DNA from 4 places in the Rhodococcus sp. OS5 genome. Region 2 is predicted to be linked to each of the others. Evidence: riboswitches for the same ligand, from Rfam matches in the RefSeq annotation. Region 2 holds a riboswitch; each other region holds the start of a gene.
What was found. Region 2 has a riboswitch for S-adenosylmethionine ahead of ACVZUB_RS03010 (aminotransferase class V-fold PLP-dependent enzyme). Riboswitches for the same ligand answer to the same signal wherever they lie in the genome.
Positions count from the first base shown of each region.

Region 1: another riboswitch for S-adenosylmethionine. It lies ahead of ACVZUB_RS23455 (FAD/NAD(P)-binding protein); the one in region 2 lies ahead of ACVZUB_RS03010 (aminotransferase class V-fold PLP-dependent enzyme).
Region 3: another riboswitch for S-adenosylmethionine. It lies ahead of ACVZUB_RS07280 (putative leader peptide); the one in region 2 lies ahead of ACVZUB_RS03010 (aminotransferase class V-fold PLP-dependent enzyme).
Region 4: another riboswitch for S-adenosylmethionine. It lies ahead of ACVZUB_RS20125 (LLM class flavin-dependent oxidoreductase); the one in region 2 lies ahead of ACVZUB_RS03010 (aminotransferase class V-fold PLP-dependent enzyme).

Region 1 covers NZ_CM166368.1:5,039,004-5,046,884, reverse strand. Annotated here, with positions in the region: gene ACVZUB_RS23455 (FAD/NAD(P)-binding protein) at 1-1,026, opposite strand, end outside; SAM riboswitch class I at 1,031-1,124, opposite strand; gene fahA (fumarylacetoacetase) at 1,203-2,393, opposite strand; gene ACVZUB_RS23445 (hypothetical protein) at 2,390-3,259, opposite strand; gene ACVZUB_RS23440 (homogentisate 1,2-dioxygenase) at 3,256-4,455, opposite strand; gene ACVZUB_RS23435 (MarR family winged helix-turn-helix transcriptional regulator) at 4,564-5,115, opposite strand; gene ACVZUB_RS23430 (TetR/AcrR family transcriptional regulator) at 5,220-5,834, shown strand; gene ACVZUB_RS23425 (ABC transporter substrate-binding protein) at 6,008-7,606, shown strand; gene metE (5-methyltetrahydropteroyltriglutamate--homocysteine S-methyltransferase) at 7,665-7,881, opposite strand, start outside.
Region 2 covers NZ_CM166368.1:638,587-646,467, reverse strand. Annotated here, with positions in the region: gene ACVZUB_RS03015 (LLM class oxidoreductase) at 1-304, opposite strand, end outside; gene ACVZUB_RS03010 (aminotransferase class V-fold PLP-dependent enzyme) at 515-1,840, opposite strand; SAM riboswitch class IV at 1,894-2,008, opposite strand; gene ACVZUB_RS03005 (PucR family transcriptional regulator) at 2,069-3,604, opposite strand; gene ACVZUB_RS03000 (DUF917 domain-containing protein) at 3,601-4,659, opposite strand; gene ACVZUB_RS02995 (DUF917 domain-containing protein) at 4,666-5,775, opposite strand; gene ACVZUB_RS02990 (hydantoinase/oxoprolinase N-terminal domain-containing protein) at 5,772-7,352, opposite strand; gene ACVZUB_RS02985 (purine-cytosine permease family protein) at 7,383-7,881, opposite strand, start outside.
Region 3 covers NZ_CM166368.1:1,551,031-1,558,911, reverse strand. Annotated here, with positions in the region: gene ACVZUB_RS07300 (ABC transporter ATP-binding protein) at 1-1,485, opposite strand, end outside; gene ACVZUB_RS07295 (ABC transporter permease) at 1,482-2,372, opposite strand; gene ACVZUB_RS07290 (ABC transporter permease) at 2,365-3,363, opposite strand; gene ACVZUB_RS07285 (ABC transporter substrate-binding protein) at 3,366-5,003, opposite strand; gene ACVZUB_RS07280 (putative leader peptide) at 5,140-5,229, opposite strand; SAM riboswitch class I at 5,238-5,332, opposite strand; gene ACVZUB_RS07275 (GNAT family N-acetyltransferase) at 5,350-5,940, opposite strand; partial or broken gene ACVZUB_RS07270 (FAD-dependent oxidoreductase) at 5,949-7,059, opposite strand; gene ACVZUB_RS07265 (ABC transporter substrate-binding protein) at 7,070-7,881, opposite strand, start outside.
Region 4 covers NZ_CM166368.1:4,341,091-4,348,971, reverse strand. Annotated here, with positions in the region: gene ACVZUB_RS20150 (DEAD/DEAH box helicase) at 1-1,336, opposite strand, end outside; gene ACVZUB_RS20145 (alpha/beta hydrolase) at 1,449-2,576, shown strand; gene ACVZUB_RS20140 (excalibur calcium-binding domain-containing protein) at 2,629-2,988, opposite strand; gene ACVZUB_RS20135 (dicarboxylate/amino acid:cation symporter) at 3,161-4,534, opposite strand; gene ACVZUB_RS20130 (phosphodiesterase) at 4,874-5,779, shown strand; SAM riboswitch class IV at 5,858-5,971, shown strand; gene ACVZUB_RS20125 (LLM class flavin-dependent oxidoreductase) at 6,059-7,300, shown strand; gene ACVZUB_RS20120 (NtaA/DmoA family FMN-dependent monooxygenase) at 7,321-7,881, shown strand, end outside.

The DNA of each region.
Region 1 (7,881 bases), 2.0 Mb from region 2:
TGCAAACAGCTCGTAATAGTGGGCGCCTGCCAGTTCTTTCGACGCCAAGGGCCAGATGTCGTTTCGGAAATCCAACGGTCCGTCGCCGGGAACGAGATCAGCGGTGAAGAACCGCGGTAGCGGTGGCCGCGCGTCAGCGATCGAGTACGAAATCTTGGAATGATACGGCACTCCGCGACGAGATCCGGCATACAACAGGGGTTCCCGACCCGAGGGAGCGTAAGTGAGGACGCCGTCTTCACCGCGTTCGAAGATGCCGCCACGGCTCTCGGCGAGGAGAACCATCCAGTCGATGAAAGCCAGCCCGAGTCCGGCGATCAGAACCGGTTCGCCTTCGGGAATGACATCGGCGTCGAGATCGGCAGTGTAGCCCGGACCCACATACGTCAACCCGTGATCGGACGCGAAGCTGGTCAGCGCGGTTTCGCGTGGGGCAGGCAACGCATCGGGGTGCCCTTGTGCGAGAAGGACGGTCGTCGCGTCGATGACAGCTCCGTCGTCCAGATGAACTGTCTGTGTCTCGCCGACGTTCACGATGTCGACCACGGATCGTCGATGAACTCGAACGTCGACGTGCGCTGGCGCGGAGTCGACTGCAGTCTCGAACACCCAGTTCAGGTATCGGCTCTGCAGTGACCTCGATGCAAACGACGACGGGGTGAGCGTCGGAACTTCTGCTGCGATTTCGGGGAATTCGGCAAGCTCAGCCGAGCGCTCGGCGACCCATTCCGCGAGGGTCGGACCCGGCAGCACCGGGCCGATCACGGCGGTGGTCTCGTCGGTGAACATCGTGACGTCCGCTGTTGTCGAATTCATCCACAGAAGCGGCGCCTGGCTGCCTCGCCAAATACGGCCGGCACCTGCCGGATACGGGTCGACAACGTGAATGTCGATCGGTGTGGGATCGGCGTTCACCGATTCGTGAGCGAGGATCCGCTCGAGTACGCCGGTCCCGCGGGGTCCACCGCCCACGATCACGATGACAGCTGCTGTCCCCACTGAGGTACGGGGTCGATCGCCTGGCACGAGTCCTCCATCGGACCTGGCAGAAAGCACCCGCACCTCAGCAGAGGGGGTTGCTGCGACGTCACGGAGCCAGGACTCTCGATCGCTCTGGATGGTTAGTCCAGCTTATCTTCGGAGAATTTTGAGGCAAGGAATTCCGGACATCAGATCAGCGTGAATCAAACAGTTGTCAATCACTATCTTTCGGTTTGCGTTGCAGGCAGGATCCGAGCGTGAACATCCCCGAAGCCGATTCGTGATCCGCCGACGCCGGGAGCGGTGGCTGAGATGGCGATGGTGTCGCCGTCTTCGAGAAAGGTACGGGTCTCGGAGCCCACAGCTACGGGTTCCTTGCCGCCCCACGTCAGCTCGATGAAGGCGCCGCGCTGATCTTTGTCCGGTCCGGAAATGGTTCCGGACGCGAAGAGATCGCCGGTGCTCGCTGCTGCGCCGTTGATGGTGGTGTGCGCGAGCATCTGCGCAGGCGACCAGTACATCTGGGCGTAGGGCGGCCGGGAGACGACGTGACCGTTCCATTCGACGGCCAGGTCGATGTCCAGCCCCCACTTCTCTTCACCACGCAGATAGGAAAGCGGTTCGGGATCCTGCACCGGAGTGTCGATTCGGGCTGCTTCGAGAGCGAGCAAGGGTACGACCCACGGTGAGATGGAGGTCGCGAAACTCTTCCCCAGGTTCGGACCGAGGGGCACGTACTCCCACGCCTGGATGTCTCGGGCAGACCAGTCGTTCACGACCACGGCGCCGAAGACGTACTCGGCAAATTCGTCCGGGGTGATGGAATCGCCCATCTTCGAGGGAGTTCCGACGATGAACCCCATCTCGGCTTCGATGTCGAGGCGCCGGGACGGTCCGAAGTCCGGGCTTTCCTGATCGGGTGCCTTCCGCTGTCCGCAGGGACGAACGATGTCGGTGCCGGAGACGACGATGGTGCTGGAGCGCCCGTGGTATCCGACGGGAAGATGCTTCCAGTTCGGCATCAAGGGGGCTGCGTCCGGGCGGAACAACCGCCCGAGGTTGGTTGCGTGATTCTCCGAGGCGTAGAAGTCGACGTAATCGGCCACTGCGATCGGCAAATGCATTGTCACCGAATCAACGGAAAACACTGCATTCGAGTCTATTTCGCTAGTCACGAGCTCCGTGATCCGGTTTCGCACCGATACCCACTGATCTCGTCCCTGAGCCATGAACGCGTTCAGAGTCGGTTCGGAGAAGACGGAATCGCCTAGTGTCGCTGCGAGATCGACCACCGATTCGGCGACGCGCACACCGACACGCGGTAACCCTCCCGCGGGGGAGAAGACCCCGTACGGCAGATTGTCGAGACCGAACAGTGAGTCGGCGGGAATGTCGATGGTCGTGACAGTCATACGAGAGTTCCTTCGGTTTTGTCGGAGCGGACGATCAACCCGAGGCCTTCCAGCTCGGTCAGAGGGTCCGAGATGCTGCAGGTACCGAACGAGAGGAATCGGCGACGCACCTCGCCGGCCTCGTCCTCGGTGAGGTCGGCCAGGGCTTGCGCGATCGATTTTCCATCGCGCTGAGACAGTGCAGCAACAATTTCCGAACGATCGGCGCCCCGCCTCGCCGCGTCGACGGCCACCATGATGTTGAGGAAGCCGTGTTGCTCGAAGCCTGTTTCCGGATCGGTGTTGCGCACACCGTGGTGCAGTCCCGCAGTCGCCTTGAACGGGATATTCGCTCGGACAACGGATATCACCGCATCGGCGAGCTCTTCCTCGTTCGGGTACGCCTCGGCGACAATCCCGCCGGTGCGAAACTTTGCGGAATGCCCGGCAGTTTCGAGAGCTGTGAGATAGCCCGCGCGCCGATCACCTCGAGGCACCTCGACAAAAATGTCGACGTCGGGATGAGCGGCATGGACACGAGAGAGTTCCTCGAAGGCCGCATCGGCGTCCAACCCGTCTGGAATTCCCACCTCGACGGCGGCGACGTGAACACCAGGGATGGCTCGCGCGTTCGAGAGTGCGGCCGCCGTATCGGATGGGCCGGCCGGCACGGTCAGACTCAGCGTCACCGGGCTGTCCGCTGAAACGTACGCAGCCAGTTCGCTCAGTCGAGGCGCGGGAAAAATGAAAGGCCCGACCAGTGCGTCGTAGTCCGCCTGCAGGTAGGCGGCGTGGGCCGGAATTGCTTCGGCGAGAGAAGCATTGCCGGGTGGGAAAAGTGCTGCGTCGTCGCACAGGCCGCGCAGGAGTGGGGAGATGATCGTCATTGCCTAGGCCCCCGCCCTGCCCAACTCCAGGCGTACGCTTCGTCCTCGCAGGCCAGGGCTCCCTCACCCAATTCGAGGGGCCGGAACGTATCGACCATCACGGCGAGCTCGTCGAAGAACTCGGCGCCGATGCTCCGCTCGTAGGCGCCGGGTTGTGGTCCGTGGGCGTGGCCGCCGGGATGAATAGATATCGAACCCTGTCCGATGCCGGAACCCTTGCGCGCCTCGTAGTCACCGCCGCAGTAGAACATGATCTCGTCCGAGTCGACGTTCGAGTGGTAGTACGGCACCGGGATCGACAGGGGGTGGTAGTCGACCTTGCGCGGAACGAAGTTGCAGATCACGAAGTTGTTCCCCTCGAACGCCTGGTGGGCCGGCGGCGGTTGGTGAACACGGCCCGTGATCGGCTCGTAGTCGGAGATGTTGAAGGTGTACGGGTACAGGCAGCCGTCCCAGCCGACGACATCGAAAGGGTGCGTGGGATAAACCATTCGGGTGCCGACGATGCCCGCCGACGTTCGGTGCTTGACCAGTACCTCGACGTCGGTTCCTTCGGCGATCATGGGCGCGATCGGTCCGTGCAGGTCTCGTTCACAGAACGGTGCGTTCTCGAGCAGCTGGCCGAAGCGGGAAAGATAGCGCTTGGGCGGGACGATATGACTGTTCGCCTCGATGGCGTAGGCACGAAGTGGCTTGTCACCCTTGGGGATCCATCGATGCGTTGTGGACATCGGGATCAGGACGTAGTCACCTTCACTGGCCTCGAGTGCACCGAAGACGGTCTCGACGGTCGCCTCGCCAGATTCGATGTAGACCATCTCGTCGCCGATTGCGTTGCGATACAGGGGAGATGGCGCTGCCGCAACGACGTAGGACAATCGCACGTCGGCATTTCCGAGGATGAGACGACGGCCGGTTACCACGTCGGTCTCGTTCCAGGTGCTTTCGGGAAACAGCGTGTGGAGTTTCAGATGGCGCGGTTTGAGGGGATGGTTGGGGGTTGTGCTCTGATCGCGCAGTTCCCAGACCGTTGCGTCGACGATGGCCGATGGGATCTCGCGGTGGTACAGCAACGAAGAATCCGAGGAGAAACCTTCCTCTCCCATCAGCTCTTCGTAGTAGAGGTTGCCGGACTCGTCACGGTGTTGGGTGTGACGCTTCGGTGGGATGTTGCCGAGTTGTCGATAGAACGCCATGACGGGGCTCCTTCTGTGCTGTTCTGCCTGGCTCACCTCCACCAGATAGTAAACACATTAACTAAAATGATGTGATGAGTGCAACCCTCCAAGGGGTTCGGGTCTATGTCAGTTACGTCCGCGTACGTCGAACTGGCTGCGGTTGGTGATCAGTTTGTCCAGGAGCATGACAAGAATTCGCTGTTCGGCCTCGCTCAGGACGCTTACCCAGGCGTGTTCGCGTTCGTTCTGCTCGCGAAAGGCTTCGACCATGGCTCCTCGGCCCTTGGCGGTCAGGTACAGCTGGACGGAACGGCCGTCGTTCTCGGTGGGCCGACGATCGATCAATCCGTCTGCCAGCAGCGACTTGGACAGATTGGAGACCGCTGCCCTACTCATGCCGGTGAGCTCGGCGGCAGCCTTCGGCTCGATCGGACCGGCCAGCCAGGTGACGAACAACAGCCTGAAGGAGGACCATGACCAGCCGCGAGGGCGGTGGATCGACGACTCGAGATCGTAGGTGACCACGTTGGAAGCCCGATTGAGTGTAAGTAGTACCTCGGTGGCCAGCTGGTCGCGAAAGCCATGTTCGGTGGCCAGTCGCTTGTTGGCCAGTTCGATGAACGACCAGAAGTTCAGCACGCCGACGGTTGGCTGGTCATCGGTTGTCCGGTCAGTCATGGACTAACCCTAGCGCGATCTGCAGTTGATTAATCCGTGTATTAGATCTCGGGGTTACGATGAAACTTCGCAACCCGGCACTGCGGTCAGGATTCTGAACTATCGTGACGCGCGTGACTGCGCGCAGCGACGAGTTTCCCTTGGACGTCGACCTCATGTCGGTGGGGCAACTCGAGCGGAGAGGACGACTGACCACGGCGGTGGTCGAGATGCTGGCCGAGATGCCGTCGGATCGAATCCAGATGAAAGACGTCTCGGAGCGTTCAGGCGTCGCACTCGGAACGCTGTATCGCTACTTTCCGACCAAACAGCAACTTCTGGCTGCGGCGATGACGGCGTGGAGCGGTCTCGAATCGGTCCGTCGTCCTGAGAAGTTGCGGGCAGACGGTGGTGAGAACAACGCGTACGAGCGGGTTCTGGCACTTCATCGCCGCGAGATGAAGGCATTCGAGCGTAGGCCCTACTTCGCTCGGTTGGAGATCGAACTCCATTCGTCCTCGGATCAGTTCGTGATCGAGTCGTTGGATCTGCGCGCAGCGGCACATCGGAGAATGCTGTTCGAGTTGATGGACGGCGTCCCGGCCGAGACGGCGAGGGTTGCGGCCGTGGCAATAGGCGGCACGATGTTGACGGCCCTTGCGCTGTGGACCAGTGGCCGGATCGGATTCGCAGAGGCCCAGCGGAACGTCGAAGACGTCATCGGACTGGTAATTCGCTGAACGGTTGCAACCTAGAATTCAGTTCTTGTTTCTGCTGTCATGAACGCGAATTATCGCTTCGGCTTTGTGAAAACGAAGACGCAGGACGAGACCTTACCTAGAATTCACTTACAAATATGTCGGGTGTCCGATCCAGGGATCGACGTATCCGTGAACTGTGAAAGTGAGTCGCAATGAAGCGCTCGTACCGAGTCCGCGCTCGAATCTGGATGGTTGTCCTGGCGTCGGCGACGCTGGTGGTGACGGGGTGCGCCGGTAGCAGCCAAGGTACGACCACGGATGCATCGGACGTGACGGTCGGAGTTGTCGGTGACCAGAACAACGGGGGAGAGCCGCGATCGGGTGGCACCGTGTCGTTTGCCACCTACAACGGGATCAGCAGTCTCGATCCGGCTGACCGTCAGGACGGCGGCGCTACCGGTGGTAGCGAAATGGCAGCCATCTACGACCTTCTCATGCGCTTCGATACGTCGGCGGGCGAGTATGTTCCCCACTTGGCTCAGTCGTTGTCGGCCAACGGCGACAACACGGTGTGGACACTGAAATTGCGCGACGGCGTCACCTTCAGCGACGGCACTCCGATGGACAGTGCGGCAGTCCTGTGGAGCATCGATCACTATCTGCAGAAGAAGGGAACTCACGCGCTGGTGTGGAAGACCGCTGTGCGCGAGACGAATTCACCGGATCCGAGTACGGTCGTCTTTACATTGGCGCAGCCGTGGGACGAGTTCCCGATCATGTTCACCACCGGTCCCGGCATGATCGTCGCGCCCTCGTCGATGGCTACCGGCACGTTCACCCCGATCGGGGCAGGCCCGTTCACCGTCGAGAAGTTCGCCTCCCAGGACGAATTGGTGCTCGCTGCCCGTCCGACGTACTGGGACGGGGCGCCGTACCTCGAGAAGTTGCGCTTTCCGGCAATCGTCAACGAGAAGAGCAAACTGGAAGGATTGCACACCGACGGAATCCAGGTTGCCTATCTGAAGTCTCCCGACTTCATTCACGAGGCTTTCGAAGCCGGTGATCCCGGATTTGTGTACTCGGCCAGCATGGCCGGAGTTCTGGCAATCAATCAGCGCGACGATCGGGCAGCGAAGGACGAGCGCGTGCGTAAGGCGATTGTCGCTGCGGTGGACCCGAATACGTTCAACGAGCGAGTTCAGGGCGGCTTCGGCGAACCCGGCACCGACATGTTCGCGTCGTGGTCGCAGTGGCACGGATCGGTGGCCGGGAACGGCTTCGACCCCGAGGCGGCCAAGAAGTATCTCGCCGAGGCGAAGGCGGACGGTTACGACGGAAAACTGACGTACGTCGGGATGAACGATCCGGCGACGCAGCGCAGCGCACTGACGTTTCAGTCGCTCTTGCAGGCAGTGGGTTTCACGGTCGACATCACCTACGCAACCAGCATCAACGATCTGATTTCCATGCTGTACGCAAAGCATGACTACGACGTGTCCTACTTCGCGTTCAACGTGCTGGAAGAGTCACCGTTCGTGCGTATGTACGGCAACCTGTTCAGCGAATCGCCGTCGAACATCCTCGGTTACAAGAACGCTCGGATGGACGAGTTGCTCGGCAAGCTGCAAACGGCGTCGGGCGAGGATGAGCGGCGAGCCGTCATCGACGATATTCAGACCGTGGTCAACGAGACGGCGCCGATGGCCGTGGTCAACTCCGGCAAGGTCTTCATCCCGTGGCGCGAGAACGTGCACGGAGTGACCCCGAGTGCGGACGGGATTCTGCTCTTCGGCAATACGTGGTTGAGCTGACCCCTGTGCGCCTTTTTGGTAGTGCCCACTACCAAAAAGGCGCACCGGGGCTTTGCCCCTATAGCTCCGCTCGTACCAACTTCGCGGCTTCGACGAGGTTACGCAGTGACGCCTCGACCTCGACGGAACCGCGGGTCTTCAAACCGCAGTCCGGGTTGACCCACAACCGCTCGACAGGAACAGCTTTGAGTGCCTCACGCAGGGATTCGGCAATCTCGTCGACGCTCGGCACCCGCGGCGAGTGGATGTCGTAGACACCCGGGCCGACGCCGAGG
Region 2 (7,881 bases):
GCGCGATCAGAATCTCGAGATCGACCAGCACTGCGACGCTGTCGGGATCGCGTCCTTCTTCGGCGACGGCAGCGCGTATACGTGCGCGTTCGAGCTGTGCCTCACGCAGATCCGCAGCGCGAATCCGAACCACATTGGTAGGGAATGAAGCCAAATCGAGAGCCTTTTCACCCTCGGTGAGGTCCACCCAGTAGTCGCCGCCGATGATGGGCAGGTTGCCGGGTGCGCCCTCAGCGGCCGGATGGTGACCGAATCCGGTCAACTCGACCGCTACGTGCAGAGAATGCGAAGCGAGTGAAGACATGTGAGACCTCCGAAAATCAGAAAAGTATGGGATGAGCGAGACGAATCGTCAGCTCGAACACATTCCTGAAGAGGTGCGGCACAGATCGACATGGCGACGGCACCACTGACCGAGAGTGATGCTCACTCTCGAAGGGGTGGCGGGAAAATCCGCTGGTGCCATGGCTGCCATGCTAGTTGTCCGTTCGAGTTTTCGGGGACCGAGCTCAGCTCAGACGCACTCGGCTGCGCCGGCATTGTCGTCTGCGGCTCCGAGGAAGGGGCGGGTCTCGGGCACAGGGTTCCACGCACCTGCCGTCTTCGCGTACTTCCAATCACGCTGATTCGAAACCAGGATGTTCACGGCGTCGACCAACCGCGTCACGTCGTCCGAGCTGCTACCGAGGCCGAGGCTGGCGCGAACTGCACCGCCGGAGAGGCCGAGGCGCGCGAGAACCGGATGTGCGCAGAAGCGACCGTCGCGAACTCCGATGCCGTGCTCGGCGGAGAGGAATGCGGCGATCTCGCCCGCTTCGAATCCGTCAACGGTGAAGGTGACGATTCCGACGGCGTCAGGAGCGTCGTTCCACAGTCGCACGAGTGAGACGCCCTCGATGGCGGACAAGCCGTCAGTGAGCTGGGCGGTGAGCGCCTTCTCATGCTCGGCGATCACGTCGAAGTCCAGGGCGTGCAGGGTTTCGCAGGCGGTCGCGATGGCAGCCGCACCGAGCACGTTGGGGGAACCCGCCTCGTGGCGTGCGGGCGCGCAAGCCCACTCGGTGGATTCGATGGTCACCTCACGCACGGCGCCGCCGCCGGCGAGGTACGGCTGAGCTTCGTCGAGCCAGTCACGGCGGCCGACGAGAACGCCGGCGCCGAAGGGCGCGTACAGCTTGTGGCCCGAGAACGCTACGTAGTCGACGCCGCATTCCTGCAGGTCGATGCGACGGTGGGGAGCCAACTGAGCAGCGTCGACGAGGATACGTGCGCCGCAACGGTGAGCGATGTCAGCCAAACGTGCAATCGGCAGGATCTCACCGGTCACGTTGGAGGCCCCGGTGATTGCGAGCAGCGCGGCAGGCTTGGTGCACAGTTCACCGATCAGACGCTCGATCGTTTCTTCGATGGTGTCTGCGGCGGTGACGATACGAGCGTCGTTCCACGGCAACAGGTTTGCGTGATGCTCGACGTCGAGGACGACGGTGCTGCCGGGGACGCACTGCGCAAGCAGGTTCAGCGAATCGGTGGTGTTCCGGGTGAAGACGACAACCTGATCGTCGGCACAGTTCACGAAACGAGCAACGGATTCACGAGCGTTCTCGTAGGTGAGCGTGGAGATCCGGGACGCGTAGCCGGCACCGCGGTGGACGCTGGCGTATGTCGGCAGCAACTCGGCGATACGGTCGGTGACCTGGGCCAATGCCGGCGCACTCGCGGCGTAGTCGAAGTTGGCGTAGGAGCATTCGCCACCCTGAACCAATGGAACCTGCAGGTCGGCACCCGAAACCTTGGCAATCGCGGTGGTGCAGCAGGTGTCGGCACTCAATACAGCAGTCATCGAAGACAATCCTCACGTTCAAGGACTCGTTCGTCGGGAGATGGCCCCGGAAGAGTCCGCGCTTGCCGCATTCGTTTTCGAACGCAGCCGGGTCGTCACCCGGAGCACCCCACCGCGGAGGAGGGTTGCCGACCAGCAAGCCGGGGCTGAACACTGGTACTCGTGACCTGGCAACGAGGATGGCAGGAACCTCCCGTGCTTGTCAAGACGAAGCCGCGAAGATCTCCGTCAGGGCGCGATGGTCCGGCAAGCAAGGTGGAGCGCGAGTCTCGTTTCCGGATCTGCGAGATCCACCGAGAGAAGGCGCTGAATTCTATCGATCCGACTCGATACGGTGTTGCGGTGCAACCCCATTCGGGTTGCGGTGTGAGCCAGAGACGATTCTTCGTCGAGGTACGTCGACAGAGTCTCGAGCAACTCTCCATTGGAATCGCGTAGCGGTGCGAGCAATGCTGCGGCCGCAGGCTGGAAGGTGTCGGTTCGCGTCCACGCCAGCAGCAACTGCGCCAGCCCGAGGCGGTCCACGTGCAGGAATCGACCTGTTTGAGATCGGGCACCGGCGAGCCGAGCGGCATCCCCGGCCTCCGACAGGGACGAACCGATTCCGGCCGGACCGTCGTGTGCGCGTCCCACACCTACCCAGGTCTCCATCGTGGGTTCCAACCTGGCCTGAGCTGCACGGATGCACTCGGCGATCCTGGTGATCGCCTCCGGTCGCGGCTCACCTGGCAGAGTCGTCCACGCCGCCCAGCCGTCAGCCTGTTCCACGACATTGGCGTCGATTCCCTCGGCAGCGAGAGCATCTGCAACCTCGCTGCGTCTTGCCACCAGGTCGACCTCACCGACCGCCAGGACTTTGATGCCGATGTGCCATCCGTCCAGCATCCAACCCGCGTCGAGTGCGCGCCGGAGCAGTCCGGGTGTGGCGTCTGCTGACGTGTCGATCAGTTCACCGAGCAACGCGCTACGCCGGCGCGCTTCACGCTCGTCGACCATGCGCGCAACGGCCAGTCGGTGCCCGGCAGCCAACGAGGCCACGTCGAGAACCACTGAGAGAGAAGCCTCTTCGACGCTTTGACGCACCGGGAGCAGCACCGCCAGCCAGGGCTCTCGGGCTGCGCCGGACATCACCGGGCACGCAATCAGGACCCCGCCGGAGCCCAATTCGACCGTGGTGGGCGCCCCGCGACCCGACAACATACCGGCAGCTGCTCGATCAGCGTCTGACAACAGGTCGGCGCCGGTCATCGGACGTCCGGACGTGTCCAGGAGAAAGAATGAACGCTGAAAGGTGTTCAGTAGCACCGACAGAAGATTCTCGACGCTTCCTCCGGCTCGTTGGCCCGCGTGTGTCGCCCGCAGTACTGCGTCGGCCATCACCGCCCGCGAATTCGAGAGAAGATCACGAAGATCCACGCTGAACTGCCACGGGTCGGATACTCCGAGCACCACCAGTCCGAGCCGATCGGCAAGCAACGAGAGATTCGCATCCTCCGCCGCAGTGCTGTGCACAGCGACCACCTGGCAGCCGGTCGCCGCTGTGCGCCGAAGGAGAGCGTCGAATCTCCACTCCCCGATGTCGATTCGATCGAGAATCACCAGAACTGATCCTGAACTCGCCGCATCCGACACGGCCTCGGCCGACTGTGCCGATTCCCCGGTGAGTGCTCCCACTGTCGTCACGACGGGATCACCCTCCCCGGCCAGTCGATACAGCCCGACAAAGGCCGGGTTGTTCAGCAACGCCGAAACACTCGCGCTCATCGCGCCTCCATCAGCACTGCGTCGTGGTCGATCCCGAATGCCCGCGGGCCGACAACTTTCAATCTGCCCACTTCTTCCGCCCACCACTGTGGACCGGGAAGAACCAACACGGCCACATCGTGCCCCTGGTGCACGGATTCACACGAGACGAAGGCGCCGGTCCGCACGTCGAGCAACGTCACGATGTCCGGGCACGTTGCAATCATCTCGCCGTCCAACGCGACGGTCAGGAACTCACTCTCGAATTCGACTCGTATCACCGCAGAACCGTGCTCGAGAATCACGCTGCCCCGACGATCTCCGGTGTCCGGACGACTACGACGCACCGCACGCACCCGGCCTGCCCCCAGTACTCGAGCCCCGGAGCTTTCCGCGATCTGCCGCCAACTGCCCAGTGCCCCGATGTGCTGACCCAGTTCGTGCGCCCGAGACAGAGTTCCCGGAATGCACGCCTCCTGCACCGTCCGCGCATCGATCGACGCGATCGCCAGAGCACCCCAACCGCTGGTTCTCCCGATCAACGACCGCACTGCTACCTCGGCGCCGAGCACATCCACTCCGTCGACGACGGTAATGAGGCCGCCGGGCTGGGCGAGTGTGACCGGGCACAATTCCAACCCGGCTGCGGCGAGAGAGAAGTGATCGAGCCGCGGCATCGCTCGACCCAGCAGGTCCGCGTCGACCACGGGAATTCCCAACGCCAACGCCGCAGCAATGCCGGAGAGAGCGTTGAGTCCACCGCCTTCGAAAGTCATCACCGCGGTCGGACGCTTCCCGGTCCAGCGCGTCAAAGCTGCTGCAGTATCTGCAAACTCACGCCCGGAGGGCAATTGCTCCTCCAAGGCCAGGGCCGATCCGACGATTCCCACCGGCATCACCAATGCCTCCTCCGGCAACTGGTCCGGCGCGATGACCTCCACCGAAGTAGACGTCATCAGTGGACGCAGCAATTCCACGAACAAGCGTGGATCGCCGCCCCCGCCGCAGCCCAGGACCACCGCCCCCGCTGCGATCGCGTCGAGGTCGGCCTCCCGGACCGCGTGCAGCCTGCTCACGGCTCGCTATTCTGCCAGTACAGGTTGCTCGAGTGTCTCCACCGGCAGGAACGGGCGATCGAGCCCGAAGCTAGCCGGGCCGAAGACCGCCAGTGCCTCCGGGGTTCTCATGATGGGTGGGGTCGCGATCCCGATGACCGCAACGCGCTGCCCGTACCGCAAGCCCTCGGTGGTGACGGGTTCGGCGGTATCGGCCTCGACGATGCAGATCAGGTCTGGCACGATCGCCACCATCACTCCGGATTGGACGGCGATCAGATTTTCGTTCTGGAACTGAACTTCCAGCTCTTCGTCTCCGACGCCGGCGATCCGCACCGAACCCCGAGCGAACCCCTCATCGGTTCGCCGGTCGACATCGATCACCTTGCCGTGAAAGAGAACTCGCCCGTATCCGTAGAGCGTGTCGGCGAGACTGTCGACAAGCGCCTGCACCGGGTCCACCCGCTGCTCACGTGAAAGTCTGATGGACCGGCCGATGGTCATGGCCAACGACAGAGTCCGTGGGATCGCCGTCCGCTTCACATCTGCACCCGTCATCGAGTACTGCGCGATGTGCGCCATCCCACCGAACCTCGACGTCACCCCGCGGGCGAGGCCCTCCAATCTGCTGTTGTCACTTCCGGTGTCGAAGATCGCCACCTCGTCGTGCTCGTTCGCCATGGCGAGCGGACTCGCCGAAATCCCGTACACCGAGAAGGTTTCCATCTCGAGCTGAGGAAAGGCTCGTCCCATCCCGTCGGCGTCGACAACCGGCAGGCCGCGCCGTGCGGCCACCAGCAACGGAATCATCGAATTGATTCCGCCGCACTCCATCGGCATCGTGGCATCTGCAGTTCGACCCGTGTGCTTCTCCAACGTGATCAGCGCCAGCTCGGGTTCGGTTCCGCGCGGCATCTTTTCGACCACGACGGTCGGGGCACCCATCTGCGCGACGGGAATCACCCACGCGTCGTCGTCAAGCTCCTCCGGATCGAGAATTGTGATTTCACCGGCCTCACCGAGCGCCTGCGTGACCAACATCTTGCCGACGAACGGATCTCCCCCGCCGCCGGTGCCCAACAAGGCTGCGCCCCTGGCGAGGTCGTCGAGATCCGCCGTTCGTAGTGTCCAACTCATCGTGAGCCCTCCTGACCGGTGGAGACCAAACCACTGTGCAGTGCCAAGTCACCGACTGCCTTCACTCGAATACGTGTTGCGTTGCCCGGCAGATACGGAATCGGGACCTCGTCGAACTCCACGATCTGCACCGACTCGGGCCGTGCGCCTGCGGCGACTGCCCGATCGATCGCCTCCTGGCGAGCATCGTCGGCAAAAACCTGCCGGTGCCCGTCCCGCACCGCTTCGACTCGATCTACCTCACCACTGACCTGCGCGATCGCAGCGCCGATCGCATTGGCAACATCGAAGCGCTCAGGACGAATCACCGTTCCCAGGCCCGGGAGTTCACGCTCCAGCAGTACCGATCCCCCGCCAACCGCCACAACGGGAAGTGGATCCGACGTGGTCCGCATCTGTTCCACGGCGTCGGCGACTCGGCGCGAGATCCGGTCGAGTGCCGTCGACACCAGGCCGCGGTCGAGGTGCGCCACCGCACTGCGATCTCCGACGTCGACCAAGCCTGCCGCGACGGCTATGTCGGTGGCCGTCAACGTGTCACCGCCGAATACGAGTGCCCGTAAACCCAATTCGTATCCCACAGATTCGGGTCCGACTGTGAGTCCGTCTGCATCCACCACCGAACCACCACCGATACCGATCGAGAAGACGTCCGGCATACGGAAATTGGTCCGTACCCCCGCGACCGTCACCTCCGTGGTGGCTTCTCTGGGGAAACCGTTGGTCAATACGCCCACGTCGGTAGTGGTGCCCCCGATGTCGATCACCGCACAGCTGGCCAGACCGGACAGAACAGCGGCGCCTCGCATGGAGTTGGTCGGCCCCGAAGCGAAAGTCGCCACCGGATAACGCCTCGCGTACTCGATGTCCATCAAGGTTCCGTCGTTCTGGCTCAGGTACAGCGGCGCGACAATGCCGTGCTCGACCAAAGATCGGGCAAGACCGTCGACGATGTGATCGGCGAGCTCGCGCAGCGCAGCATTGATGATGGTCGCGTTCTCCCGCTGGAGTAGACCCACTCGACCGATCTCGTGCGAGAGCGAAATTGCGACGTCCGGGCCGAGTTCCTCACGCACGATCTCCGCGGCGGCCGCTTCGCATTCGAGATTGACCGGAGAGAACACCGAAGATATTGCGACCGAACGAGTACCGCTGCGAGCCATATCGGCGGCATGGCGGCGAATCTCGTCGGGGTCCAGCGGCGAGATACGACGACCGTCGAACTCGTGCCCACCGTGAGCGAGGTAGTGCCTTCCTTGCACAGCGGAGACCAGGTCTCGCGGCCACCCCACCATCGGCGGAAGCGCGGCGGTCGCCGGAAGCCCCAATCGCAGAGCCGCTGTCGGTGCAAGTCCGCGTTGCTCGATGAGAGCGTTGAGAAAGTGCGTCGTGCCGATCATCACTGCTTGAACAGCGCTGGGAGAGAACGAGTACTGCTGCTGCAGCGCCGCCAGAGCTCCGCCGATTCCGCCGGTGATGTCCTTGCTGGTCGAGTGTTTGACATGCCCGATGACGGTGGTCCCGTCCATCAGGACCGCATCGGTGTTCGTACCACCGACGTCGATTCCGATTCGCATCGCGAACTCCCTTCTACAGTGTGTGCCGTGCTAGTGCGTGAGCGCAGATTTTCCCGAAGTCTCTTGCGGCGCTTCGGTTGCGGTGCGTCCGACTCCGCGAATCAGGCCGAGTCGACCCGCGACGACGTAGAGAACGAAGGCCGAGGCCACCGCGTTGATCGACGGCAGGCCGAAGGTGCTGTAATGACCGATCAGCGCCGAGACGATCCAGATCACCAGCGTGGCCGGTACCCAAGTGGGTGCCGAGTTCGGGAGGGTACCCGCAGCTCGACTCTCCTCCAGATCCTTGCGCCATGTCTTGACGATGAAGTATTCCGCCACCATGATCCCGGCGATCGGCGGGAATCCGACGCCCAACAGGATCAGGAAGTCGGTGAACGAGTTCAGGATTCCGGCAGCCGCGAGGACCGAACCGGTGATGCCGACAACTGCTGTGACAACTGCGCGATTGATCCGTCGACCGAACACGACGTCGATGAAGTTCACGACGCCGAGCCCCGAGCTGTACAGGTTCCAGTCGTTGATCTTG
Region 3 (7,881 bases), 910 kb from region 2:
CATGACGCCGACGACGTCGCTGATCTGGCGAACAACCGCCAGATCGTGGGAAATGAAGAGATAGGTCAAGCCCAGTTCTCGCTGCAACTCGTCGAGTAGCGCCAGAATCTGCGCTTGCACCGAGACGTCGAGAGCGGAGACGGGTTCGTCGAGAACGAGCAGATCCGGCTTCAACGCGAGCGCACGAGCGATCGCCACCCGTTGACGCTGGCCGCCCGAGAGTTCGGCCGGTTTGCGGCTCAGGAACTGCTCGGGAAGTGCAACCTGATCGAGCAACTCTGCCGCACGAGTCTGCTGCTGGCTGCGTCCACCAACCTTGAAGGCCCGCAGCGGCTCCGCAACGATGTCCTGGACCGACAATTTCGGGTCGAGGGATGCATAGGGGTTCTGATACACGAGCTGGATCCTTCGGCGCAGCTCACGCAGGTCGCTGCCCTTGACCTTCGTGATGTCCTGGCCGTCGAAGGAGATGGTGCCGGCATCCGCCTGCTCCAACCGCACGGCGATGCGCGCCGTGGTCGACTTGCCGGAGCCCGACTCCCCCACCAGCGACACCGTCTGACCCCTCGGAACAGTCAGCGACACTTCGTTCACCGCGGTGATCGAACTCCCGCGTCCGACGTTGAAGTGCTTGGTGATTCCCGTCAGGGTCAGCAACGGGCTGGTGTCCTGGCGGACCGGGCGAACGACTGGTCCCGAGGACAGGCTCGGCGCAGAGCTCAGAAGTTTCTTCGTGTACTCGTCTCGCGGGTTGTCCAGAATATCTGCGGTGCGGCCGGATTCGACGATCCTGCCGCCCTGCATCACCAGGATCCGGTCCGCGCGGTCTGCGGCCACACCCAGGTCGTGCGTGATCAGGAGCACGGCGGCACCGGATTCGGCAATCCGCTCGTCGAGATGGTCGAGAATGCGCCGTTGAACCGTGACGTCCAGAGCACTGGTCGGCTCGTCGGCGATTACGAGGGCCGGGTTCGCGACAAGCGCGATACCGATCAGAACTCGTTGCCGCATACCGCCGGAGAGCTCGTGCGGGTACTGGCGTGCTCGGATTTCCGGCCGGTCGATACCCGCGCGCTCGAGCACCTCGACGGCGTCCAACCGGGCTTTGCGACGGTCTGCGAGGCCGTGGATCCGGAGGACTTCTGCAACCTGGTCGCCGATCCTCGTCACCGGGTTGAGCGAGGTCGTCGGATCCTGCGGCACCAAACCGATACGCGCGCCGCGGATTCGCTGCCACGCACGGTCGGAATACGAGTCGATCTGTTCACCCTCGAACTCGACGGTCCCGCCGGTGACGTGGCCACTGCCGGCGAGCAGACCCAATATCGCGTGGGCCGTGGTCGACTTACCGGAACCCGATTCCCCGACCACCGCAACTACTTCGCCCCGACCGACGGTGAAGCTCACGCCGGATACCGCGGGCTCGGCGCCGTAGGCGATCTGTAAGTCGGTGACGGAAAGCAACTGTTCCTCGGTCGTGCTCATCGCCGGTTGTTCCTTTCGATCTCGTGGCCGATACGGTGTGCCGAGATGACCACGGCGACAATCGCGAGACCGGGAAGTGTGGTCATCCACCAGGCATTGGCGAGGAAATTACGTCCCTCGGATACCAGCGATCCCCATTCCGGGGTAGGCGGAACGGCGCCGAATCCCAAGAAGCTCAGAGCCGACACCGCCAGTACTGCCTGCCCGAACTCGACAGCGGACAGCGCGACCACCGGCGCGTAGGAGTTGGGAAGCACGTGCCGACGCAGGACACCGAGCCACTGCACACCCGAACCGAACGCGGCCTCGACGTACTGAGCGCCGCGCACCCGCATCACTTCGGCACGCATCACTCGCGCAAAGTTCGCGACCATGCTGACGCCGACCGCGATGGCGACGTTGATGGTGCCGAAGCCGAGTGCGGTCACCAGTGCCAACGAGAGCAGTAGCGCCGGAATGGACAGCAGCACGTCGACGGTGCGCATCAGCACGGCGTCGACGACGCCACCGACAAAGCCCGCGAGCAAACCGATTATCGATCCCGCCACCAATGCGATTCCGACCGCCACCAAGGTTGCGGTCAGGGACAGCGCGGCGCCGTGCACGAACCGTGTGTACAGGTCACGACCGAGATTGTCGGTTCCGAACCAGTGAGCCAGGCTCGGGCCCTGCAGTTTGTCCGCCGGGACACCGGACAACGGATCGCCGCTGGCAAAGAATCCGGGTGCGACGGCAAAGCCGATGGCAAGCAACACGATCAACACCGGAATCACCAAGCCGGGCTTTCGGATCCAGCCGATGGCCGTGGACTTTCGGCGCGAAACAACAGGTGCCTTCGCCTCGACGGTCGGATCGAGGAGTAGGGGTTCGATCAATGTGTCAGACATGAGCCGGCTCCAGATCGGTCGAGCTTTCGGTATTCGACTTTTCGGTGTGACTCTTCTTCGTCTGGATGATCCGTGGATCTATCAAGGGGTAGAAGAGGTCGACCGCGAGGTTGACGAGCACGAACACGAGAGAGGCGAACACAACGACTCCCTGCACCACAGGGATGTCCTGCGCCATCACCGACGTCTGTGTCAGACGGCCGACGCCCGCGCGGGAGAACACCGTTTCCACAACCACCGAGCCCGCCAGCAGCGTGCCGACCAGCACACCGGCAATGGTGAATGCCGGAATGCTCGCCAGTCGCAACGCGTGACGGGTCTGCACGCGCCAACGGCTTGCGCCCTTGGCGTACGCAGTCTCCACGTGCGGCGAACGTAGCGTCGACTGCAGGCTGGTCGTGAGCACCTGCGCGATCACCGCGCCGGTCGGGATCGCCAAGGTGATCGCCGGAAGAATCACCGTTGCGAATCCCTTGTCTCCGAAAGCGGGGAAGATGTGCAGACGGAACGAGAACAGCTGCAGAAGAATCAGGCCAACCCAGAAGGTAGGCACCGCCACACCCAGCGGCGGCAGCGAGAACAACAGATTCGCGAGCCACCGCTTGCGGGTGTAGGTAGCGAAGAACGCGATCGCCACTCCGAACAACACGGCCAGAACCAAAGCGGTGGTTGCCAAGACCAGAGTGCTCGGCAGCGCCGAGAAGATGGCATCCGTCACCGACTGACCGGTGGAGATGGACGTACCGAAATCGCCGCGAAGAGCATTCGTCAGCGACGTCCAGTACTGCACCCACACCGACTGGTCCAAGCCGTACCGTGCCCGAAGCTGATCGAGCGCAGCCTGATCCACTGCAACACCCTGACCGGACGAGTCGGCAGCCATGCTGACGGGATCACTCGGCAGGAGGAACAGAATCACGAACGAGATGGTGAAGGCGGCCCACAGAACCACAGCGGCCTGGCCCAGTCGGGTGAGTGCGTATCGAGTCATGATTACTTACCCGACAACCATGCGTCGTAGAACTGCAGGCGCGAGGAGGCTTCGAAGTTCAGGTCCTGCACACTCGATCCGGCGCCGATGGCCTGCGAGAGCTCGATGGTGGGGATGGAGAGTCCACGGTCGAGGATCAATTCCTGTGCGGTGGATACCAGTTCGCCGCGTTGGCCGTTGTCCGTGGCTGCAAGCTGGTCTGTGAGTACCTTGTCGAGCTCCGGATCTGCGCCGCGACGGTTCAGGTTGCGGCCTTCGGTGCTGAACGATGCCCGCAAGATGTCGGCGTCCGCGCGAGTGCTGTTGTAATACAGCGAATCGTAATCACCCGATACTCCCTTCTCGGTCCATTCACCGTTCGAGACCAAGTTGAGCTGCAGGTCGACGCCGACCTTCTTGAGCTGCTGCTGCACGAGCTCGAGGATGGCCTGGTTACCCGAGAACACCGGACTGAAGGTGACGCTGAAAGTGAGCTTCTGCCCGTCCTTCTCGCGGATACCGTCGCTGCCGGTCTTCCAACCAGCCGCGTCGAGGAGTTTCGCCGACTTGTCGGCGTCGTACGTCACGACACTGGATTCGTCGCTGTAGAGCGGAGTGGTGTGAGCCAGCGGGCTCGTGGCCGGGAAGAACGACGGATCCAGAACGGTGTCGACGAGTTCTTGGCGGTTGATCGCGGGAATGATGGCCTGACGAACAGCCTGATCAGCGAGAACGCCGCGACTGACGTTGGGCTGGAAGAAGAAGCTCACACCCGGGTTCGGCCTTGTGAGGATTCGTCCACCCGCGCCCTCGATTTGCGGCGCATCCTGCGGAAGCGCATCGCTGACCGCATCGAGCTGGCCGGAGGCCACGCTGCCGGCCCGCACACCGGATTCGGGAACCACCGTGAAGTCGACGCCATCGAGGTACGCCTCGCCCTGATGCGCGACCGCATCCGAGGCCCAGTTGTATCCCGCACGCTTGGCGATCTTGACGCTCTTGTCCTGCTGCCAGTCGGTGTACACGAACGGTCCGGAGGCGATCACCGCTGCACCGGGGCAGCGCTGCTCGGATGCCAGCGCGGTGGTGGAATCGGCGAGGATTCCGAGCTGTGGCGTCGAAGTTGCTTGCAGGAACTGAACATTGGGTCCGGAGAAATTGATCTTCGCCGTGTGAGCATCTACGACGTCGGTACCGGTGTACGAGGACAGGTAACTCTTCGCCAACGACGCGTTCGGTCCCAGGTTCTTGACCGAGTCGAAGGTCTTCTTCACCGAATCCGCCGTCACCGGTGTGCCGTCACTGAAGGTGGCGTCGTCGCGAAGGACGAACGTGAAGCTAGCGGCGTCGGGGCTGATCTCCCAGCTCTTGGCGAGCCACGGGGTGATCTCTCCGGTGTCGGGATTTTGATCGGTAAGCGAATCCACCACTGTCCGAGTGACATACACGGTCTGGTTACTGCCGGCCTGGGCCGGATCGGCGCACGTCGGCGCCTGCGACAGACCGTAGCGAAGGGTTCCGCCGGACTGGGCGGGGCCTGCGTCGGCAGCACTGTCACTCCCGCTGCTGCAGCCGGCGAGGACGGTGCCGAGAACCGAGACAGCACCGATACCGGCGATTACGGTCGCGCGTTTGCGGGCACCGAATGAGGGCGAAGACACCAAGAACTCCTAAAGAGGCATGCCGAAGAGCGCACCCGTCGCCTGAGACGAAAAGGCGATCGAGCACGAATCACTTGTGAGAGAAGAGAAAACAGACTTGTCGACGACTCGCCTGAGTGTGAATGACTGACCGAGGTCAGTTGGTACAGAAAGATCCCGCGGTGCGGCACAGGTCTACGTGACGACGCGACCAGGCGGTATCGAAACCGCCTTCGACTGCCTTCATTTCGTGTTCCTCCATCGGTCCTGGCGGTAGCACCCGCACCCGATCACTCGGGGGGTTGCTGCGACTTCAATGAGCCAGGTCTCTCGGTCGCTCTGGATGGTCGTTCGCAAGTGTACGAGGTCAAACCCGGGTGTTGTCAACCCGGTCGGTAGGAATTGCTGCTCGAGTCACATTTTCGAGGACCCGAAGTTGTTTCTCGAACGGGTGGATGCCCACCTCTTCGGGCGAGAGTGAAGCGTCGTAAAGCGGTGTGTATCCACTGGACAGATACAGCGCGACGGCCTCCGGCTGCCGAGGACCCGTCGTGAGAAACACACGGTTGTATCCACGAAGTTCGATCTCTCGTTCCAACTCGCGAACGACGGCCTTGCCGAGGCCGCGCTTCCGATAGTCGACCGATGTCCAGATTCTCTTCAGTTCGGCAGTGGTGGAATCGAATTGACGAAACGCACCGCCGGCGATCGGCAGACCGTCGTGGGTGAGCACCAGAAGCGCACCCTGCGGATAGGCAAATTCTTCTGCCGGATACGTCGTGAGATCCTCGAGCATCGCTTCGCGAGTCCCGCCGTAACGCGAACTGTATTCGAGTGCCAACTCTGCGATCAGTGGAGCTGCCAGGGGATCGTCCTGCGATACCGAATAGACCTCTACCGCTCCGATACCCTCGAGCTGCCGAGTTCCGAGCTCCAGTGCCACAACACTTTCCTCCATGAATCTGGTCAACGCTCCCCCAGCCTGAAAACTTCCGGAGCGAGGGTGGTTCCGTCGACGAGGTCCGCCACAAGTTCACCCAAGGCCGGACCGAACTTGAACCCATGCCCCGAGAACCCCGCCGCCACTGTGACGGCGCCGACTCGGTCGATGACGAAGTTACTGTCCGGCGTGCTCGTGTACTTGGCAGGTGAGCGACTCGACACGGGTGGAATCGACACCGGGCAACCACGACTCGGCGTACTGGGCCAATCGCCGCTCTCCGTCGACGTCAGGGGTGTAGTCACGGGTCTGCGGAGTCACCACCGGCCCGGTCGCGTGTTCGCCGATCTTGATCCCGTCCTCGGAACCAAGCCCGTAGATCCCCGCGGTCTCCAATTCTGCGCCGGTGTGGTGAACGAAACTCGGCCACTCGACTCCGGGATCGAGCGGTGCGAAGTGTGCTGGTTGTTCCTGTGTCGTGCGCAGTGTCGGCAATACGATCTCGGAGCCGAGACCGCTGTCTGCGATCAGGTCCGCAGTCCACGCACCGGCCGCGATCACGACCTGACGAGCTGCGAGCGTTCCACTGTCCGTCACCACGTCCACGCCGTAGGACGCTCGCGCGAGTGCCAACACCCGAACATCGTGACGGACCTCGGCACCGGCAAACACCGCTCCCGCCTTCAGAGCGGTCACGGCGCGGTCCGCGTGCAACCGGCCTGCGTCGGGATGATGGAGCACCGTGGTGTCGAATCGCAGCCCCGGCCAACGGGCGGACGCCTCGGCAGGGGTGAGGATCTCACCCTTGATGCCCGCCTCGAGAAGTATCTTCGCCTTGGACTGCACGGCCTGCGGCAGGCCGTGATCAACGGCACCGGTGAGTTCCAGGAACCCGATGTCCGTCGTGGTCTCCAACTCCCGCCACAGCGGCAGCGCGTCGGCCGCCAAACCTGTGTACAGGTGATTGTCGTACGCCTGCCGGTAGATGCGCGAAGTACCGTGCGACGCACCGTGCTTGTGCCCCGGCCCGAACTGTTCCAGCTGAACGACGCTACGTCCGCGTGCCGCGAGCCGCCAGGCGGCGGAGGACCCGACGAGTCCTCCGCCGATGACGATCACATCGAAAATCTCACTCATGGACGAGAGCTCACTTGGTCTTCGGAAGGCCGGGCGGGTTGATCAGGGACGTGTCGACGGCTTCGCTGGTGATGTTCCAGCGCTCGAGGATCTGCTGGTACGTGCCGTTCTCGATCGTGTGGTTGATCGCGTCGTTGATCGCCTTGATCAGGCCGTTGTCCTTCTTCACCAGCACCGCGATCTGCCCCTGCAGGGTGTCGCCGGCCCCGGAGAACTCACCGACAACCTCGGTCTCCCCCGACTGCTTGGCGTGGAACTGCGACGACGGGTTCGGGCCGAAGTAGGCGTCGATCCGGCCGGACTGCAGCGGGAGGTAGTAGTCGGTGGTGTTCTGGTAGTAGGAGATGTCGGTAGGCGCCAGGCCGGCCGCGACGTTATGCTCACTCCACTTGACCAGCAGCGCTTCCTGATTGGTGCCCGAGGAGACGGCGATCTTCTTGCCCGCGACGTCCTTGGGTTCCTTGATGGAGATTCCGGCACCCTTCTTGGCTTCGAAGGCGAGGGTGTCGAGACGGTAGGTCGCGAAGTCGTACTTCTCCTTACGCTCCTCTGTGACAGTCACATTGGAGAGGAAGGCGTCGGCCTCACCGGAGTCGATCCGGACGAAGTTCTGTGCCCAATCTGCTGTCTGCAGGTCGACCTTCAAGCCGAGAACGTCACCGATCAGATAGGCGAAGTCGGTCTCGGAACCGATGAGGGTGGTGTCGTCGTCGGCGTAGAAACGGAGCGGCGGAGCGGAACCGGCACTACCGGTGACGCGCAGCGTGCCACGATCGCGGATGTCCTGAGGTAGCTCGGCGGCGATGGAATCCACCTTGTCGG
Region 4 (7,881 bases), 2.7 Mb from region 2:
CGTCGTGCGCTTCGAGTTGGGGCAGGAGGTCGAGTGTGAACTGCATGGAATCGAGGCCGGTCAAAGTTCCCGCGAGAGTGGCCTTCGCCGCGGCCGCGCCGAGGCTGTTAGTGATGGCATCTTCGGCAGCGTGATTGCGGACCTCGGACTCGTCGGTGGTTGCATCGGCGGTAGAAATGATCAGTTCGTCGGCATCGACGGTGTACTTCCATGCCGACTCGATGTCGATGCGGTGGTCGCCTTCGTAAGTGGCCATCAGTTGTAGCCGAGGACCGGACACAGTCGGTGGGTTGTAAGCACCGTCGGAAGATAGGACGGGAGCGAGGCTTCCGAGTTTGAACACGAACCGCGAAGTGAACGTATCCCGATGCTCGGCGGGTATGTCGACTGACTTTCCGGAGTCGATCAACTGCCTCAATTGGTGGGTGACCGGCGTGTGCAGTGGTGCGAGCGTGATCGCGTTGGCGGCGTCGAGCGCGAAGACACCATGTGCCGGTGTACCGACAAGTCCCCAGTCGGAATGGGTGATGATGTGCCCATCGGTCTGAATTCGGGGAGTGAGACGGAGGTTGTTGTCTTCCGCTCCGTGGACGTCGAGGCAGATGCTGGCATCGTCGAGTAGGGAGATGTTGCCGAGGCCGGCCTTCGAGTGAACGAGTGAAACGCCGACGCTGATGGCCTCACGAAGAAGCGACCAGAGTTGCGGGCTCGCGAACCCGGCAAGATCGATTTCCGCGGCATTTTGATTTCGGTAGAAGTTGCCGGCGCTGTGGAGGAGATGTATGTCGCGTAGAACCCGGAGGTGATCTGCGGGGAACTGAAAAGTGCTTCCGAGTTTGTTCCAGGCGAGCCCGCCGGAGATCCACCCTCTCGCTCCTGGTTGTACGGGTTTGATGATGAGCCGTGTCGATGCGCCCTTGGTTCGGGTGGTGAATTGAATGCCAAGTCCACGTGTAGTACGGCCGGCCGGGTCTGGTCGGAGCAACTCCTCGAGCGCGCTGTCCCATCCGAGGTGTTGTGGAGTCTTGTTCGCCTCGGCAACCGCTGCGAGCACCAACGCGACTACGTGCTTGCAGTTCATCCGCACGGGACACGTGCAGAGGCCACGCGTGAACGTTGCTGTACCGGCCGCGCTGCGACTTACCGAAATCGTGCAGGTGTACGGCTCTCGCGCAGTTCCCGATACAGCGCCGGTCAAGGTGTCAGCGGTGTCGTTCCATCCGATGGATTCGACTGCATTCTGCCGCAGGTAGACAAGTCCACGTTCGTAGGTGGTTGTGCCCACGACAGCGCGAATTCGGTCGAGGTCGAGGGCCCTGACTGAATCCGGTTGCACGGGGGCCAGCCTAGTAGCGGCGACCGACAGATCTTGTCGTGGTCGTTTGTCCAAGAAAGTCCGAACTGCACGGTATGTTCACGGAAACATCTTTGACTGGTTTGGGAGTTTCATGAGGACTGAGCGGCGTGCGTGGATTCGATCTGCGCGCACAGGTGCGGTGTGTTTGGCCGTCTGTGCACTTTCTTTGCAATTGGGCGGACTGTCGACGGCAGCGCCGAGTTCCGGAAGCTCGGGTAGTTCGGGAAGCTCGGGAAGTCTGGGCAGCGTCGAGGGAAGCGTGAGCTCGGGGTCGACGATCCCGGGACCACTTCAGGAGGATCCGGGCCCCAAACCGGACCTGCGCGACGACATCGTCGTCCCGGCCATCGTCGGCGAGAAGGTGACCGCACCACAGGCGGTCAGGCTGACGGTGGCGTCGCCTGCACTTCGACGCGAGGTCGGCGTCGAGATTTTGCTACCCGCTGACAATTCGGTTCCGCGCCCAGCGCTGTACATGCTCGAGGGTGTCGACGCCGGAGAGAAAAGCAGCGGATGGATGACGATCGGCGGCGCCCCGGCGTTCTTCGCCGACAAGAACGTCAACGTCGTGATGCTCAATGGCGGAATCGCGAGCCTGTACTCGGACTGGGAGAATCCGGATCCGCGGCTGGGACTGCACAAGTGGGAAACCTTCATCACCGAGGAGTTGCCACCGCTGATCGACGCGCGACTCGAGACCAACGGAATCAACGCGATTGCCGGCAATTCCATGGGCGCGATGGGCGCAATGATGCTCGCCCAACGCTTTCCGGACATGTACCGCGGCGTTGCCGTGTTCAGCGGCTGCTATTCCACGATGGATCCGCTCGGCCGAACTGCCGTCCAGGCCACGATATCGTCTCGAAGTGGAGATCCGGCCAACATCTGGGGTGTGCCAGGGGGACCGGAGTGGGAGGCACACGATTCGTTGATCAACGCAAAGAAGTTGCGTGGCAAGGAAATCTACGTGTCGACTGCAAACGGTCGTCCCGGGTCCGACGAGACGCTGCAGACTCCTGAACTGCTCGAGCGTCTGGTGATCGGCGGCGGCATCGAGGTTGCCGCCCACGCCTGCACCAAGATGTTCGACGCGCGGTTGCAGGAGCTGAAGATTCCGGCGCAGGTGGATTACGAGCCGAACGGCACGCACGCGTGGGCGTATTGGCGTGAACGACTGCCGAAGGCGTGGCCGACTCTGTCCCGGGCATTGGGCGTCTGACGGTTCGACAACAGTGCTCGGGTTGTGGATGCACCACAACCCGAGCGTTGGATCACTCGCAGGCGATGCCGTCGTTGTCGCGGTCGAGATGCGGGGCGTATCCGTTCTGGCCCCGGTACAACGGAGCTGCGCCGGCATTACGAACGGCTGTGCAGTTCTGGTAGTACCGCGCTGGTGCGGGAGTGTTCTGCGGCGCCGGCTGGTTCTGGGGCGCTTGCGGAGCGGGCGGCGCCGGCGGTGCGAAGACCGGGGGAAGGAACGGCTGGACTGCGTCGGCAGAGCCAGTCGGAATCATGCGTGCGATCTCGATCGGTAGGAAATCGAAAACCGTGGATGCCTGAGCGGCGGGTGCGGCAACCAGAGTGATTGCGGCGCAACCTGCGACGCTGAATGCCAGACGGCGGAGCTTCATGTGACCTCGTGTTCAACTGGGCAGCCCTTCCACTTCTGAGGGCTGTGCCGGCTGAGCATACTGGTCATAACGACCAAATGGTTTATTTCGGTAAGGGTGAAATCTGGGGTGAAAAGCAGCGTCCCCGCAACGTATTGCTCAGGTGCGGGGACGCTGCTGTTGTCATCGAGGGTTACGCGTCGACAAGTTCCTCGGCGAAGGGATCACCGTTGCGGGGAGCGTCGAAGCGCTCCTTGTCGAGGATTCCCTCACGCTTTGCGACGATGACCGGAACCAGAGCCTGGCCGGTGACGTTGACTGCGGTGCGGCCCATGTCGACGATCGGTTCGACTGCGAGGAGCAGTCCGACGCCGGCAAGGGGAAGACCCAGGGTGGAGAGCGTGAGTGTGAGCATGACTGTCGCACCGGTGGTTCCGGCCGTTGCTGCCGAGCCGATGACCGAAACGACGACGATCAACAGGTAGTCGGTGAAGGTCAACGGAACGTCGTAGAAGCCTGCGACGAAGATCGCCGCGATCGCGGGATAGATTGCGGCGCAACCGTCCATCTTCGTGGTGGCACCGAGCGGAACGGCGAACGAGGCGTACTCACGAGGAACACCGAGGTTGCGTTCGGTGACGCGTTCGGTCAGAGGCAGAGTGCCGATCGACGAGCGCGAGACGAAGCCGAGTTGAGTTGCAGGCCAGACACCGGAGAAGAAGCTTCGGACCGAGAGGCCGTGCGCGGCAATCAGGATGGGGTAGACCACGAAGAAGACGATGGCCAGACCGATGTAGATGGCCGCGGTGAATACGCCGAGCGAGCCGATTGCATCCCAGCCGTAGGTGGCGACAGCGTTGGCGATCAGTGCGGCCGTACCGATTGGGGCGAGGCGAATGATCCACCACAGGACCTTCTGGACGATCGCGAGCAGCGAAGCGTTGAACTCGAGGAACGGCGCAGCCTTGGGGCCGATCTTCAGTGCAGCAATGCCGATTGCGCCGGCGATGACGAGCAGCTGCAGGACGTTGAAGCTCAGCGATGTAGTCGCCACGCCTTCGGCGACGGAAGTCTTTGCACCCAACCCCAGGAAGTTGTTCGGAACCAGTCCGGTGATGAACGCCCACCACGAACCGGAACTCTTGGGTTCCTTCGCGGCTTCGGCGGCGACGTCGGTCCGTGAACCGGGATCGGTGATCAGGCCGACGATGATGCCGATGATCACAGCGATGAAAGCGGTGATCGCGAACCAGAGCAAGGTCTGTACGGCCAGGCGAGCTGCATTGGCGACCTGGCGCAGGTTGGCGATGGAGCTGACAATGGCGGTGAACACCAGCGGGATCACCGCAACGGTGAGCAGCTTGACGTAACTCGAACCGATGGTCTGCACGGTGCCGACCAACCAGTTGACGTTGCCGTCGGCCGCATCAGGCATTGCCCGGGCGACGAGACCGATGATGACGCCGAGTACGAGACCGGCGACGATCTGCGGTCCGAATGCCGTCGCCCAGGACGGAAAACGGGACGTGGACTTTTCCGGCACGCCGGTGGAGGTGGAGCTGGGCATGACTATGCCTTTCGAAAATCAAGGGAGCGAAACGCAGCGCGGCACCAGAGGCCGGGCAGATTCGAAGAAATGTTTCCTGGTACGCGTCAGGTCAGAGCGAGCGCGTACACATTGCGCTCGCCTGCAGGCGAAGGTCGACGTAACGCCGACTGGTCAGGAACAACACTGTCCACACACTACTCGCAGCTTCAACTACTCGATCCCGAGGGTCGCCGCGGGAGTTCGCTTCGTGTTCGTCGGGTGTGCCCCGATCAGTCACTGTTGGTCGGTTGACTAGTCTCGACGATCAGTAGGTGCCGCACCGGCGCCTACGCGTCGGCAAGCGGAAGCGAGAGACCGATGAGCGTTCGGAATGCCGAGTACCCGCGTCCGAAGCATTTCCTGGTGCACCTCAGTGACACGCATCTGGTGGCTCAGGGGGAGTTGTACGACGCCGTGGATGCGTCGACGAGATTGCGGGAAGTTCTCAGCGGGATCGTGGCCTCGGGCGCACGCCCGGATGCACTGATATTCACCGGCGACCTGACCGACCAGGGACACCCCGACGCATACGCGGAATTGAAAGCCATCGTGGAACCCGTGGCGGCCGAGATCGATGCGCAGGTCGTCTGGGCGATGGGCAACCACGACGACCGCCCTACGTTCAGATCTCTGCTGTTGGGCGAGGACGCCACCGATCATCCCGTCGACAACGTCTACGACCTTGACGGACTGCGGGTGATCACCCTGGATTCGTCGGTTCCCGGGCATCACTACGGTGAGATAACGGATGTCCAATTGGATTGGCTACGAGCAGAATTGGCGGTGCCGGCGCCCGACGGAACAATTCTGGCGCTGCATCATCCGCCTGTTCCGTGTATTCAGGATCTCGCGGTTCTGGTGGAGTTGCGCGATCAGTCCCGGTTGGCAGACGTCTTGCGTGGCAGCGACGTCCGGGCGATTCTTGCCGGGCACCTGCACTATTCGACGACGGCGACGTTCGCCGGCATTCCGGTTTCCGTGGCGTCGTCGACGTGTTACACCCAGGACTTGAACGTGGAAGTCGGTGGTCAGCGTGGTCGTGACGGGGCTCAGGGGTGCAATCTGGTGCACGTGTACGACGAGACAATTGTTCATTCGGTCGTTCCACTCGGCGCGCACGTGACGGTCGGTGAGCCCGTCGACGCGGCCGAGGGTGCCCGGAGGCTCAGTGCTGCCGGCATTCGAATCCTCGAGAGCGAAAAGGCGGCACGCTCGATCATCTGAGGTGGAAGGCGGTTTCCGGCACCCACGCGCAGTTCTGAGTGATTGCCGGGCGGTCGCGTACTCACTACCGTCGAGGTAGGTGCAGAGCTCCAGCAACAAGGACCGGCTAGCTGGACGGCAACCCTTCATGCCGATGGGGTGCCCCGGAATCACACCTGGCGATACGCGCGGTGCGTGTCGCAAGCGGCAGTCGCCACGAGAACCGTCAGTCCGGTGCTGATGGTTTCTGCGGTCGGCACTGTGCGCTCCCGAGTAGTTCTCGAACAGGAGTATGCGCCGATGACCTCCACCCCTTCTTCTCATCTTGCTCCGTTGCATCTCGCCGTAGCGCTGGACGGTGCCGGTTGGCACCCTGCAGCCTGGCGAGAGCCGCACTCGCGCCCGAGTGAGCTGTTCAGCGCGTCGTATTGGACTGACGTGGTGACGACCGCCGAGCGTGGTCTGCTCGATTTCGTCACCATCGAGGACAGTCTCTCGGTGCCAGCCAACCCACTCGAGCCTGTCGACGACGCGGTTGACCGGGTGCGCGCTCGGCTCGACGCACATCTCGTGGCCGCCCGCCTGGCACCGATCACGAGCAACATCGGGTTGATCCCGACCATCACCACCATTCACACCGAACCGTTCCACGTGTCCAAAGCCGTTGCCACGCTGGACTACACCTCGCGCGGTCGCGCCGGGTGGCAGGTGAAGGTGTCGGCGTCGGAATCCGAGGCAGCACATTTCGGGCGCCGCGACATCCCAGCGCTCACCGATGCCGACCGTCAGTCGATCGTTTCAGGCGTCCTCCCGGACTTCGTGCGCGCGCTGTTCGACGAAGCTGCGGAGGCAGCCGACGTCGTCCGGAGACTCTGGGACAGTTGGGAGGACGACGCCGAGATCCGTGATGTGGAGCAGCGCCGATTCATCGACCGGGACAAGCTGCACTACATCGACTTCGAGGGAAAGTACCTCTCGGTCCGTGGACCGTCGGTGACTCCGCGCCCGCCGCAGGGGCATCCCGTCGTCACCGCATTGGCTCATCAGCGGGTCGCGTACGAGCTGGCGGCGCGGACGGCCGATCTGGTGTTCGTGACGCCGTTCGACGACGAGCAGGTCACGGCAATCCTGGGTGAAGTGCGAGCAGCCGAAGAACACGTGCAGCGCACCGGCGAACCGCTTCGGGTCTTCACCGACATCGTCGTATTCTTCGATGCTCCGGAAGAAACCGGAAAGGAACGGCTCGCTCGCCTCGACGCGCAGGCCGGCGCCGAATACCGTTCGGACGCGCTGACCTTCACCGGCACCGCGGCTGAGTTGGCAGATCTTCTGTTCCGGTGGCAGCAGTTGGGAATCGACGGCTTCCGGTTGCGGCCGGGCGTCGTCGTGGACGACCTCGACGCGATCGCAGGTGAGCTGGTACCTGAATTGCAGCGACGCAGCGTATTCCGCACCGAGTATCCGCAGACGAATCTTCGCGGACTGCTTGGCCTACCCATCGACGTTCCCAACCGCTACGCCGCCGGTACTCCGGCCGCCTGACAGACGAGGAATACATTTTCATGAGTTCTCAGAAGCGTAAGCAGGTCATCCTGGGTGCCTACCTCGGCGGCGTCAACCATCACACTGCATGGTGGGATCCGCAGGCGGGCAGCCAGATCGAGTTCGATTCCTTTGAACACACCGCTCGAACCGCCGAGCGTGGGAAGTTCGACTTCTTCTTCCTCGCCGAAGGCCTTGCCCTTCGTGAGCGTGCAGGACAGATTTTCGATCAGGACATCATCGGTAGGCCGGACACCTTCACGGTCCTTGCATCGTTGGCGGCGGTAACCGAACACCTCGGATTGGCCGGCACTATCAATGCCACGTTCAACGAGCCGTACGAACTGGCCCGCCAATTCGCGACGCTCGATCAGTTGTCCGGAGGACGTGCCGCCTGGAACGTCGTCACCTCGTTCGACGCATTCACCGGCCAGAACTTTCGCCGCGGCGGATACCTCGACCGCGCGCAACGATACGAGCGTGCGGAGGAGACCGTAGCGCTGGTGCGTGAACTGTGGGATTCGTGGCGAAGCGACGACATCGTGGCCGACAAGGCATCAGGGCGCTTTCTCGCGCGACCG